DNA from 2 places in the Duganella sp. 3397 genome. Region 1 is predicted to be linked to the other one. Evidence: predicted binding sites of a transcription regulator. Region 1 holds the regulator's gene; the other holds the start of a gene.
The links. The regulator FliA, encoded in region 1, starts transcription of late flagellar genes. The targets are predictions, from matches to a motif close to CTAAAGTTTNNNNNNNNNNNGCCGNTA.
Positions count from the first base shown of each region.

Region 2: J2X54_RS22365 (flagellar protein FliT) is a predicted target of FliA. The motif match lies at 3,093-3,119, and genes of this name have one in related genera.

Region 1 is NZ_JAVDVB010000006.1:101,901-108,725, reverse strand. Features, by position in the region: gene flhF (flagellar biosynthesis protein FlhF) at 1-506, shown strand, start outside; gene J2X54_RS20335 (antiactivator of flagellar biosynthesis FleN protein) at 499-1,323, shown strand; gene J2X54_RS20330 (RNA polymerase sigma factor FliA) at 1,341-2,072, shown strand; gene J2X54_RS20325 (flagellar motor protein) at 2,054-2,800, shown strand; gene motD (flagellar motor protein MotD) at 2,802-3,578, shown strand; gene J2X54_RS20315 (flagellar protein FlgN) at 3,671-4,135, opposite strand; gene flgM (flagellar biosynthesis anti-sigma factor FlgM) at 4,144-4,461, opposite strand; gene flgA (flagellar basal body P-ring formation chaperone FlgA) at 4,568-5,275, opposite strand; gene flgB (flagellar basal body rod protein FlgB) at 5,425-5,850, shown strand; gene flgC (flagellar basal body rod protein FlgC) at 5,862-6,272, shown strand; gene J2X54_RS20290 (flagellar hook capping FlgD N-terminal domain-containing protein) at 6,284-6,825, shown strand, end outside.
Region 2 is NZ_JAVDVB010000008.1:14,985-21,809, reverse strand. Features, by position in the region: gene J2X54_RS22380 (S9 family peptidase) at 1-1,683, shown strand, start outside; gene J2X54_RS22375 (CsbD family protein) at 1,747-1,938, opposite strand; gene J2X54_RS22370 (HDOD domain-containing protein) at 2,171-2,998, shown strand; gene J2X54_RS22365 (flagellar protein FliT) at 3,172-3,450, shown strand; gene J2X54_RS22360 (aminotransferase class I/II-fold pyridoxal phosphate-dependent enzyme) at 3,609-4,832, opposite strand; gene J2X54_RS22355 (LPXTG cell wall anchor domain-containing protein) at 4,952-6,607, opposite strand; gene fumC (class II fumarate hydratase) at 6,760-6,825, shown strand, end outside.

The DNA.
Region 1 (6,825 bases):
TGATGGTGCACTCGGTCAAGGATGAAGCGGACCTGCGCATCGCCCTCAAGGAATTGCGCAACAAGCACACGGTGCTGATCGATACCGTGGGCGTGAGCCAGCGCGACCAGATGGTCACCGAGCAGGTTTCGATGCTGCAAGGCGCCGGTGCCGACGTCAAGCGCCTGCTGTGCCTGAACGCCACGGCCACCCAGGAAACCCTGTCGGAAGTGGTGCGCGCCTACCAGGGCAGCGGCCTGGCCGGCTGCATCATGACCAAGCTCGACGAAGCGGCCGCCATCGGCAACGTGCTCGACGTGGTGATCCGCCAGAAGCTCAACCTGTTTTACGTCTCGAATGGCCAGCGCGTGCCGGAAGACCTGCACCTGGCCGACCCGGCCTACCTGATCGACCGCGCGTTCAAGTTGAAACGCGACGTGGTAAACACCCAGTACCTGGACAATGAACTGCCATTGCTGATGTCGGGCAATCAACATACTGCGATGCGCGAGGTCCACCTTGGCTAATTTCGATTTCGACCAGGCCGAAGGCCTGCGCCGCATGCTGGCGGGGCCCAAGCCCCGCATCGTTACCTTCCTGTCCGCCACCGCGCAAGACGACAAGGGCGCCATGCTGGTCAACCTGGGCGCCTCGCTGGCCCGGGCCGGCAACGACGTGCTGCTGATGGACGCCTGCGCCAGCGCGCGCGGCGTGGCCAGCCGGCTCGGCCTCGACGGCGGCGCCAGCCTGCTCAACGTGGCGCGCCAGGAATGCGCACTGAACCAGGTGCTGCACCAGGCGCCGCAAGGCTTTTCTGTGGCGTCGATGACACGCGGCATGCCGCGCACCGGTCCCGACGAAACCCGGCGCCTGGCCAAGGCCTTCGATGTGCTGGTCAAGCAGACCGGCATGGTGATCGTCGATGGGGAATTCGACGGCGAGTCATTCCCCGTACCGGTGATGGCCAGTTCCGAGATCGTGGTGCAGGTGTCGGCCAACGCCGGTTCGATCAAGGCTGCCTACAGTTTGATCAAGCAATTGAACCAGGAGTTCGGTCGCCGGCCATTCGGAATTCTTGTCACCGGCGCATCAGAGGCCGAAGCGAAGTTGGTTTACGATAATATGGCACAAGCTGCCAGCCGTTACCTGGCCGTCAACCTGGTCTCGATGGGCTCGGTGCCGGCCGATGAATACCTGCAGCGCGCCGCGCGGTTGGGGCGCGCGGTGGTGGATGCGTTTCCGCTGGCCGGTGCATCGGTGGCCTTTCGTCAACTGGCGGGGCGCTTTGCGCTGGCTGGCTCGCCTACTTTCCAGACGGGGAGCGGCAATCACTTTAGCGCTTGAAAGTAAAATAATAGGCTATGTACACGGTCAAAGGGAAAGCGGACAAGAACACCTTGCTGACGCAGCACATGCCGTTGGTCAAGCGTCTTGCCCATCACATGAAGGCAAAATTGCCGCCCAGCGTAGAGGTCGATGATCTGGTCCAGGCCGGCATGATCGGGCTGCTCGACGCCATCAACCGTTACGAAGAAACCCATGGCGCGCAGTTCGAGACCTATGCCGTGCTGCGCATCCGTGGCGCCATGCTCGACGAGCTGCGCACCAGCGACTGGCTGCCGCGCTCGATGCGCCAGAACATGCGCAAGATCGAAGCGGCCATGAGCACGCTGCAGCAAAAGCTCGGCCATCCACCGACCGAGTCGGAAGTGGCCAAGTCGCTCAAGCTGTCGCTGTCCGACTACCAGGACATGCTGTCCGACGGCGGCGGCCACCAGCTGGTGTACTACGAGGATTTTCACGACGACGATGGCAACGACAGCTTCCTCGACCGCTACTGTTCCGATGAAGAATCCGATCCGCTGCGCGCGCTGCTCGACACCGACTTCCGCCAGGCCGTGATCAACGCCATCGACGCCTTGCCCGAGCGCGAGAAGATCCTGATGGGGCTGTATTATGAAGAGGAGCTCAACTTGAAAGAAATCGGCGCCGTCATGGGCGTGTCGGAATCGCGCGTATCGCAACTGCATACGCAAGCCGTGGCGCGCCTGCGGGCCAATCTGAGGGAGAAGGCATGGACTGGGCCAGCATAGCCGGTGTCGTCATTGCGTTGATCGGCATCGCCATCGGCCAGACCATGGAAGGTGGCAAGCTGTCGTCACTGGTGCAGCCGGCCGCGTTTGCCATCGTGGTGGTGGGCACCTTCGGCGCCGTGCTGCTGCAATCGAAGTTGCGCACCTTTGTGCGTGGCATGAAAATGCTGCGCATGGTGTTTGCGCCGCCGCCCGATACCCGCGCCGCCCTGGCGCGCGACATCAGCGCCTGGAACCTGGCCGCGCGCCGCGACGGCCTGCTCTCGCTCGAGCGCCACATGCTGGCGTCGAAAGACAAATTCAATACCAAGGGCTTGCGCCTGATCGTCGACGGCATCAATCCCGACAAGCTGCGCCAGCTGCTCGACACCGAAATCACTGCCTACGAAACCGAGGAGCGCCTGGCCGTGCGGGTGTGGGAGTCCGCTGCCGGCTACGCGCCTACCATCGGCATCCTGGGCGCCGTGCTGGGCCTGATCCACGTGATGGAAAACCTGACCGACCCCACCAAGCTGGGCGCCGGCATTGCGGTCGCGTTCGTCTCGACGATTTACGGCGTGGGCCTGGCCAACCTGTTCTTCTATCCGATTGCCAACAAGCTCAAGGCCATCGTCAACCAGAACGTCCACCAGCAGGAAATTGCCGCCGCCGTGTTTTACGACATTGCCACTGGCGACCACTCGCGCGTGATCGAAGAACGCATCGCTACCCTGATGCGTGAGCACTGATATGCACTACCGGCGCGCCCGCAAGAAATTCGACGAGGAAGTGGAAAACCACGAGCGCTGGCTGATCTCGTATGCCGATTTCATCACCTTGCTGTTCGCGTTTTTTGTCGTGATGTACGCCATCTCGTCGGTCAATATCGGCAAGTACAAGGTGTTTTCCGATGCCCTCGGTGACGCTTTCGGCGGCGCCGGCGCCGCGCCGGTGACCAACACCGAGGTGCCCAATCTGCCGATCCCCAATCCCGCCCTGAAACGCCGCGCCGAGATGCTCAAGCAGGAACGGCAGGAGATGACCAGGCTGGCGCAGGATTTACTGTCCACGCTGGCGCCGCTGGTCAAGGAAGGGAAAGTGCGGGTCACGCAAAACAGCCGCGGTGTGAGCGTGGAAATCAACGCCAGCGTGCTGTTCGACCCGGCCGACGCGCGCCTGACGCCGGAGTCGGTGGAAGCGCTGAGCGCGGTAGGCGTGCTGCTCAAGAACGATACCCACAACGTGCAAGTGGAGGGCCACACCGACGACCTGCCGATCAGCAATGCGCAGTTCCCGTCGAACTGGGAATTGTCGTCAGTGCGCGCCAGCAGCGTGGTGCGCCTGTTCGTGGAAAACGGCGTGGCGCCGACCCGCCTGACGGCAGTGGGCTTCGGCTCGAACGTGCCGGTCGCCTCCAACGACGACCCCATCGGCCGCGCCCGCAACCGCCGGGTGGCGGTAACGATTTTGTCGGGCCTGCCCGATCCGGTCACCGAATTGCCGACCGAGGTGGTGCCGCAGCAGTAACCCGGCAACTGTGACCCTGTACGTGTGCGTTGGCGTTTGGGGTCGGACCCCGTACGGGGTCCGACCCGCTTTGCTGTGCGGGGTAAAAACGATTAGCCGGCGAGGAAGCCGCGGCTGCGTGGAATCGGATTCGACATGCCGGTCGCGCTGTAAGTCTGACCGCCGGCCGTAGGCCGCAGGGCCGCCAACGCGCCCTGGGTGTTATTGATTTGCTTGTTGATCAGCATGCCGTTCACACGGTTGAGCTCTTTGGCTTCGCGCGTGGTCTCGAGCAGGGCGGCCCAGGCCTGGGCGATGCTGGCATCGCCGCTGGCGGCAATCCACGCCTCCATGCCCGCTTCTTCGGCCGGGAAACCGGCCTTGCCCAGGGCGCGATGGCGCTGGGCCGACAGCAAGGTCATTTGCGTGATCAACGCGGTTTTCTTGCTGGTGACTACATCCAGGCCTTCGATCTCCGCCGATACCAGCATCTGTTGCTCCTGCTTCAGCAAGTCCAGCAAGGTGGTCATGATGTGCGCTTCTTCGCGCAGGTTGTCGAGCGGGGTGACCGTGGTCATTGTCTATCCTAACGTTGTCTTGAGTGCAGCAGATCCTTGACCGTATCGAGCAAGCCATCCGCCACTTTTTCCGAGTTGACCTGGAACTGCCCATCGGCAATCGCCAGCTTGATGCGTTCGACTTTCTTGCTGTCGAACACCGCGCCTGCGCCATTGGCGGCACTCGCTGCCATGGCCTGGCCCTGCGGCGACAAGCGTACGCTGTCGGTCGCGGCCGGGGTGGACGACTGCACTGCCGTCTCCGCGCTGCGGGTGGTGGAGGTGGGCGTACTGTTCGCCGCCGGCAAGCCTGGCGGGTTCTTTAAAGTTGTATCGTTGATTTTCACAGCACTTCCTTCACTGGGTGGAGTGTGATACTCCGGGATCTGAGTCTATAACGGCGCGCGCTTGAAAAACTTTAGCGCCGTTGCGACCAAAATCCGTGACGTTTTATCAGAACGCCACTTCCACCAGTCCGCCTTGCTTTGCGATGCCGCTGATCTGTTGCCCTGAGGCAGTTTTTACCCGTACCACCTGGCCATCGGCGCCCCCGCTCATGGCGCGGGCCTCGGACGAGACGCTAAAACCGCTGCCCGAAGACACCAGCCGGACCAGCTGGCCCGGCTGCACCACCGGCTTGCTGCGCAAGGTATCAAGTCGCAAGGGAGTGCCAGGTGGCAACGAAGCATTGGTGCTGCGGCCGATGACCTGGCTGACATCGGTGGCCACGCCCGCAGGCAGGCTGGTCAGGTCGCCCTGCAGCACGACCAGCTGGCGCGCTTCGATCTCCTGGCCCTGCACCAGTGGCGCGGCGCTGGCGACATAGTCGCCCATCACGGTCACGCTCGCTTGTACATACAGGGTCCAGGCGGCGGGCGCCGTGCAGCGCACGCCCACCGTGGTCTTGCCCCAGGCGCGTGCGCCGGGCGAGAAAAACGCTTGCGGGGCAGGGCAGGCGGCCAGGTTCAGGCGCGGGTCGATCGCGCCCACGGCCACCGTGACCTGACCGGGCAGGCCGCCGCTCTGGATCTTGAGGAACTCTTCGACGGTGCGCTTGATGCCGGCCGCATCCTGGCGGCCCTGCGCTGGTTGCGCCTGTGCCGGTGAGACGGTGGCGGCCAAGGCGGCGGTAATCAATAAGGTAACGAGACGTGGGTTCATGGCGCAGACCTTCCATTCAATGTTGCCATGATAGAGAACCACGCCGCGCTTGAAGCGAGGAATAGGGTGGAAAAGCCGCTGCTGCTCGGTTGATGGTTCACGAGAGCAACTCCGTATCATCGATCCTGTTAATACACCCGGAGGCCATCATGCTTTCCAAGCTCGACGACTACATGCGCTTTAACGAATCGGCCCTGAACCTGCGCGAAAAGCGCCAGACCGTGCTCGCTTCGAATATCGCCAATGCCGACACGCCCAATTACAAGGCGCGTGATATCGACTTTTCCAGCGCCATGAAGGCGGCCGTGGAAAAAGCCAGCCCGACCGCCGCCGCCAGCATGAAGACGACCGCTGCGCGCCACTTCCCGAACCCGCCATCTGACGGTGGCCTGCTGGCCGACGGCACGCCGCTGCTGTACCGTGGCGTGGTGCAGGGCGCGGTCGATGGCAACACGGTCGACATGGACGTGGAACGCAACCAGTTTGCCGACAACGCGGTGCGCTACGAAGCGAGCCTCACCATGATCAACGCGCAGATCAAGGGCATGATGAACGCCCTGCAGTCCGGTAACTAAGGGAGCCGATCATGTCACTTTTCAGCATCTTCAATGTGTCGGGCTCGGCCATGAGCGCGCAGGCCCAGCGCCTCAACGTCACCGCGTCCAACCTGGCCAATGCCGACAGCGGCACCAGCTCCACCGGCGAAGCGTACCGGGCGCGCCAGGTGGTGTTCGAAGCGACGCCGCCGACCAATGGCGGCGCGTCCACCGGCGTCCGGGTCAAGCAGGTGGTGGAAGACCAGTCGCCGATGAAAATGAAATACGACCCGCAAAATCCGCTGGCCGACGACAAGGGCTACGTCACCATGCCCAACGTCAACCCGGTTGACGAGATGGTCAACATGCTGTCTGCCTCGCGTTCCTACCAGAACAACGTGGAAGTGATGAACGCGGCCAAGTCGATGTTGAACAAAACCCTGACCATCGGTCAGAACTGACAGGAATCATCATGGCAATCGCCGGCATTATCGATACGCAAAAGACCGTGACCACCAATTCGGTGGCCACCAGCTCGAGCACCAGCACCACCTCCACCGACAGCGTGCAGGCCGACCAGGACAAGTTCATGCTGCTGCTGGTCACGCAGCTGAAGAACCAGGATCCGCTCAACCCGATGGACAACGCCGCCATGACCAGCCAGCTGGCGCAGCTGTCCACCGTGACCGGCATCAACAAGGTCAACGCCACGCTCGAATCGTTGCGCGCCGACCAGGCCAGCGCGCAGTCGATGACGGCGACCAACCTGATCGGCAAGGGCGTGCTGGTGGCCGGCAAGGGCATCGAGCTGAGCACCGCCACCGCCGCCGACGGCACCAAGTCCAACACCAGCGTGTTCGGCGTGGAGCTCGGTTCGCCGGCCGACATCGTCGATATCAACATCATCGACAAGACCGGCAAGACGGTGCGCACCATGAGCATGAAGAGTGCCGACGCCGGCACCTACCCGCTCACCTGGGATGGCACCAAGGACGACAAAACCGTTGCCGAAGC
Region 2 (6,825 bases), on a different contig from region 1:
CAGTTGACCAGCGACGGCGCCGGCACCATCCACAACGGCGAGGCCGAGTTCGTGGCGCAGGAAGAAATGCACCAGACCACCGGCTACTACTGGGCGCCGGACGACTCGGCCATCGCCTTCAAGCGCTACGACGAAGCGCAGGTGCCGGTGGTGCGCCGCTTCGAGATCTATGCCGACCGTACCGACGTGATCGACCAGCGCTACCCGGCCGCCGGCGACCCGAACGCCACCGTGCAACTGAAGATCGTCTCGCCTGCCGGCGGCGCGATTCGCAATGTGGACCTTGGCAGCGAACAGGATATCTACCTGGTGCGCGCCGACTGGAGCAGCGACAGCAAAGCGCTGCTGTTCCAGCGCCAGAGCCGCGACCAGAAAAAACTCGAACTGATCTCGGTCGATGCCGCCACGCTGGCGCAGCGCGTGCTGGTCACCGAAACCTCGAAAACCTGGGTCGATATCTTCGACGATCTGCGCTTCCTGGCCAAAGGCAAGGGTTTTGTGTGGTCGTCGGAACGCACGGGCCGCAAGCACCTGTACCTGTACGATATGAATGGCAAGCTGCTGCATCCGATCTCGAGCGGCGAATGGGGCGTGGACCGCGTGCTGGCCGTGGACGAGAAAGCCGGTCGCGTGTTCGTGCAGTCGAACCGCGACGCGGTGACCGACAGCCAGACCTACGCGCTCAGGCTCGACGGCTCCAGCGCCGACAAGCCTGCCCGCATCACCCAAGGCGACGGCTGGCACGATTCCAACTTTGCCGGCAATGGCGAAGTCTTCGTCGATACCTACTCCGATCCAAGCACGCCGCCCCAGGTGAGCATCCGCCGGCCCGACGGCACCATGATCAGCTGGCTCGAGCACAATGAGCTGAACGCCAGCCACCCGTACGCGAAATACCTGGACGCCCACCTGCGCCCCGAATACGGCACCATCAAGTCGAAAGACGGCCAGACCATGTACTACTCGATCACCAAGCCATCCGGCTTCGATCCGGCCAAAAAGTACCCGGTGTTTCTGTCCACCTACGGCGGCCCGGGCGCGCAGCATGTCGCGCGCAAGTGGGGCAACCTGTTCGACCAGTACATGGCGCAGCAGGGCTTCGTGGTGTGGCGCCTCGATAACCGCGGTTCGAGCCGCCGCGAGCGCGCGTTCACCGACCCGATCTACCTCGACATGGGCCGCGCCGAAGTGGAAGACCAGCTGACCGGCATCGAGTGGCTGAGCAAGCAGAGCTTTATCGATCCGAAGCGCATCGGCGTGTTCGGCTGGAGCTACGGCGGCTTCATGACCCTGCGCCTGCTGTCGCAGGGTTCGGACAAGATCGCCATGGGCGTGTCGGTGGCGCCGGTGACCGACTGGTCGCTGTACGACACCCACTACACCGAGCGCTTCATGAGCACGCCGAAGCTGAACGTGGCCGGTTACAAGTCGGGCAGCGTGTTCTCGCACGTCGATGGCTTGAAATCGAAGCTGCTGCTGGTGCACGGCATGGCCGACGACAACGTGCTGTTCACTAACACCACGCGCATGATCGATGCGCTGGTGGCGCGCAACGTGCAGTTCGACCTGATGACCTACCCGGGCGCCAAGCACGGTATCTCGGGCAAGGTGCCGCAGCGCCACGTGTATGGCATGATCGAGGCCTTCTTCAAGAAGAACCTGATGCCGGAACCCACCAAGTAATGTAGACAGACGTCAAAAGGGCCGCGATTGCGGCCCTTGTTTTACCTGCATCCCAAGCGTGGCTTAGTTGCGGTTGCCCTTGAGGGTGTCGTCAATGGCTTCTTTGGCGTCGCCGACGTTCTTTTGCAGCTTGCCTTCGGCTTGCTTGTTGAGGCCCTTGGCCTGCTGTTCCGAAGAGCCGACTACTTTACCGGCGCCTTCCTGGATTTTGCCGCCGATTTCCTTCGCCTTACCTTTGACTTGATCTTCGTTCATGATGCACTCCTTGGGTCAATGTTGAAGCTACCGGACACACAACGTTGTGTGCATGGGTTTCACTATAGGCCGGTCATGGTCGAGCTTCTGTGCGGTCACTCACCAAGAATGTAAAACCGTGGGCGACAGAAAAGATACGGTCGGGTGCAAAAGGCTTCTTTCTGATGGCGAATCGCTATATAGTTAACCCATAGCAACGTGCTAACAACGACGAACACCCAGGAGATCCCAGATGAAACTTGATGCACTGTTCCAGAATCCGACCGCGTTGCCTACCGCCCCGAAAGTCGTCGAAGAACTGATCAGCAGCTTTGACAAGGCCAGCGTCTCCACCGAGGAGATCGCCAAGAAGCTGTCGACGGACCCGGTGCTGAGCGCCAAGCTGCTGCGATTGGCCAACTCGGCCTACTACCATGTCTCGCGCAGCATCGGCACGGTGGAAGATGCGGTGCTGATGCTCGGTTTCGTCACGGTGCGTACGCTCGTTATCAGCTCCGGCCTGGTGAGCGGTTTCAAGACCGTGCCCGGCCTCGACCTCAAGCAATTCTGGCGCTACAGCCTGCACACGGCGGTCTCGGCCAAGTGGATCGCCAAGAAAACCCGCGAAAACACCGACCTCGCCTTCACCATCGGCATGATGCACGCGATCGGCCAACTGGTGATCCACTCGGCCATGCCGGAAAAGGCCATGGCCCTCGATAAAGTGGCCGGTCCGATGGACTCGCGCCGCCTGGACGCCGAAGTGGCCTCGTTCGGCTACACCTTCGCCGACGTCGGCGCCGAACTGGCCCGCCGCTGGAAATTCCCGGAAACCTTCGCTGAAACCATCATGGCCTTCCCCGAGCCGCACAAGGATGGCGAGCTCAACCGCCTGGCAGCGGTGGTGTCGCTGGCCGCCTGGCGCGCCCGCGTGGAACAGGCCGGCCTCACGGCCGAAGAAATCACCGCCTGCTACCCGACCGAGCTGGCCGAAGAACTGGGCCTGGAAGACGACGCCCTGATCGACGACATGCCGTCACCGGACGAACTGTCCGCAGGCCTGGAAGAATTGGTGAAGTAAGCGACAATATTTCGCACTGTTTCGCCGCCAAAGCTGCCTGATTTCGGTCCGGCAGCTTTTTTTTCATCTTTTTTCAAATTATTTTGATTTTGCCCTCAAGTTCCCGTTTAAGCGGACGTTAATCAAGACATGCGGTAATCCGTCTTAATCTCGCAACTTATCCTGGTGAGCTGATGAACACTTCCGAAGTCCTCTCGATGTACGAAAACATTGCCGGCCTGAGCACCCAGATGGCTGCCGCCGCGCGCATGGGCGACTGGGATGGCGTCGGCAAACTGGAAGCCCGCTGCGCCAGCGCCGCGCGCGCCACGGCCACCGGCGTACCGCCAATGGAAGGCGCACCACGCCTGCGCAAGATCGACCTGCTCAAACAAATCCTGGCCAACGACCGCGAAATCCGCGACCTGGCCGATCCCTGGATGAACACCATCCCCGGCATGGCCCGCCAGTAAAACCAGCCAGCCCAACAAAAAAGCGCCCACCCGGCGCTTTTTTTTCACCCCTACTTCGGGGTCAGTGCCGACATTCGGACATTTTTGAACTTATTTGCACCGCACTGGTCAGCAAATTGATGCGCTCGTGTCCGAATGTCGGCACTGACCCCGAAGTCTTATGCGAGGGCGACGCGCAGGGACAGGGCGATGCCTTGGGCTGCCTGGGTGATTTCGTCGAGCGACGGGAAGCTCGGGGCGATGCGGATGTGGCGGTCTTTCGGATCGTTACCATACGGGAAGGCCGCGCCGGCTGGCGTGAGGGTGATGCCCGCTTCCTTGGCCAGCGCCACCGTGCGTTTCGCGGCGCCGTCCGGCGTCACCAGGTCGATGAAGTAGCCGCCTTGCGGACGGGTCCAGCTCACGCCCGGCACATTGCCCAGGTACTCTTCGAATTGCGCCAGTACCGCGTCGAACTTCGGCTTCAGCAGGGCCGCGTGCTGTTCCATCAGCGCTTCCACGGTCGGCAGGTCTTTCAGCAGGCGCACGTGGCGCAGCTGGTTGATCTTGTCCGGGCCGATGCTGCGGATGCCGGCAAGCTTGGTCCACCAGGCGATATTGGCCGGCGACGACGCCAGCGCGGCGATGCCCGAACCGGCCCAGGTCACTTTCGACGAGGAGGCGAACACGAACGCACGGTCCGGGTTGCCGGCGGCGGCGCACGCTTTGAGGATATCTTGCACCTCCAGCTTTTGCGCCCCCAAGTGGTGGAAGCGATAGGCGTCGTCCCACATCAGGATGAAGTCGGGAGCGGCGGTTTTCATCGCGGCCAGGCGCTGCACCACGGCGTCGGGATACACCACGCCGCCCGGGTTGCTGTACTTCGGCACGCACCACATGCCCTTGATGCTGGCGTCCTCGGCCACCAGTTTTTCCACCAGGTCCATGTCCGGACCATCGTCGTTCATCGGCACGTTGATCATCTTGATGCCGCGCGTTTCGCAGATGGCGAAGTGGCGGTCGTAGCCCGGTACCGGGCACAGGAAGGTCACCGGCTCGCGCACCCACGGCGCGTTGCCGGGCGTGCCGTTCAACAGGGCATAGACGATGACGTCGTGCATCAGCGACAGGCTGGCGCTGCTGTCGACCACCACCTGCGCGGCCGGCACGGCCAGCAATTCGCCGAACAATGCGCGCGCCTCCGGCAGGCCAACCGTGCCGCCGTAGTTGCGGCCGTCGGTGCCGTCAGCGGCCTTGTAGCCGTGCACGGCCTCGAGCAAGGCGTTCGACAGGTCGAGCTGCTCGGGCGATGGCTTGCCACGTGACATATCGAGTTTGAGACCGAGTTGCTTGAACGCTTGGTACTGTTGTTGGTCCTGGGATGGAAGGTCGGCTGCAGTCATGGGGCTCTTTCAAAATGGGAAGGCGAGGCTCGAAAGCGTCGATAACTATACCCCAGTTCGTCAGAGCGTTGACAGAGCTTCAAGTTATATACTTATGCGAAAAAAGTTCTTACATGGAATCAGGGCTGGACCGCCGGTCCCGGGGCGGCCCACTCGGGCGTGGGCACTTCGCGGAACTCGTCACCAGCCGCTTCGGTCGTGCGCGGCTTCTTGCGGAAGCCTTGCCATATCTTGAGCGGCTTGCCCGACTTCTTGCGGCGCAGGTAGAACCACACACCAGCGCCAGCCAGCAAGGCGGCGGCCAGCGCACCGAGAATCAGCGGCAGCTTGCTCGATTGCTCCTCCGGCGGCTTTTCCTTTTTGTACTTGAGCTTGGGCAGCACGCGGCGTTGCTGTACTGGTGCGGCTTCCGGCGCCGGTACAGCGGCTTCCTTGGCGGCTTCCTTGGCGCCCTCGACGCCGGCCTCGGCCTTCAGCGCTGGCGTGGGCGCGGCTGGCTTGGCCGCGACCGGTGTCTCCGGCTTGATCTCTGCGGCCCGCGCTTCGCCCATGCCGGAGGCGATCGTCAACGGCTTGGCGGCCGGGGCGGGCGGAGTTGCGATCGGGATTGCCATTTTGCTTGCCACCTGGGCCGCAGCTGCAGCGCCGGTGGAACCGGCCAGCGCGGTTTGTAATTGCTTCACTTTGCCTTCCAGCTCCACCAGCTTGGTCGACAGCGCCTGGCTTTGGGCATCGAGCACCTGGCACTCTTTGGCGCCAGAACTGCTTGGCGCGCAGGCGGCAGGAGCGGCCGCCTTTTTCACGCCGACCGGTAATGGCAAGGGCGGCATCGGCAACAACGCTTGCGCCACTAGCGGTGGTGGCGCAGAGGTGGCTGGGGTGCTCGCGACCGCCGCAGGCTTGGTGGCTGCTGCTGGTTTGGTGGCGACGGCCTCGCGTTTGACAGAGGCGGCTTCGGGCTTGGCGGCTAATGCCTCTGGTTTGGCAACGGCGCCTTCGGGCTTGGCGGCGAGCTTGTTGTCGGCTTTTGACGCCAGCTTTTCCGCCGTTTTGTCAGCCGTTTTGTCAGCCGTTTTGTCTGCCGTTTTCTCAGCCACCCTGGCCGGCGCAATCAACCGGGAACCGAGCGCCTCGGAAATGCGTTCAGGGATATCGCGCACCGGCACCAGCGCTGGCGGCCGGGCCTGCGCTGGCGCCGCTTTCAAGCCGCCCGGTCCGCCCACTTCCGACTCGTGGAACGACGGCATCGGCGCCGGCCGGGTGCGGTCGCGTACCGCGCGCGCTGGCGCCGGCGCTGCGCTGTCCGCCACCCTGGCCGGCTCGGCGGCAGCGATGGCGGCCGGCGCCATCCGCACCGGCGGCGCCGGGTTGGGGTCGGGCTGCAACCACACCGTGGCCAGGCGGATATCGCGCCGCCCGCCCGCGCTCAATTCCACGTACACGTGCACGTATTCGGCATTGACCGCGCCGGCGGTGGTGATGTGCAGGACATCCTTGCCGTCGCGTCGCGCCACGGCCATCCTGACCGACGCCAGCGCCGGATTCATGGTGATATTGGCGCCGCGATAAACGTCGGGCTGCGCCAGCCGTGCCTGCACCGGGCCACCGTCGCCAGCCAGCAGTTCGACATCGGCCGACAGCGGCTGCCCGATATAGGAACGCGCGGCGACGTCGCCCAACTCGGCGGCATGCAGCGTTGGCGCCAGCACGGCGAGCATGGCCAGCGCCAGCACGGCCACAAGGCGAAGCAAAATATCAAGAAGGTAGCGTTGCATAATCGGTGGGCCGCCGGGCGACATCTGGGGATCTTCTCTATTAACGGCTGGAAATCGACTTTTTGTAGCCCTCAGTTAATTTTTCCGAACTGCGCTACACTGGCTGACGCATGTCAGATGAGAATGATTACCAATTTCACAAAGGAACCGTTATGAGTACCCGCAGCGAAAAAGACAGCTTTGGTCCCATCGATGTACCGTCTGAACAATTGTGGGGC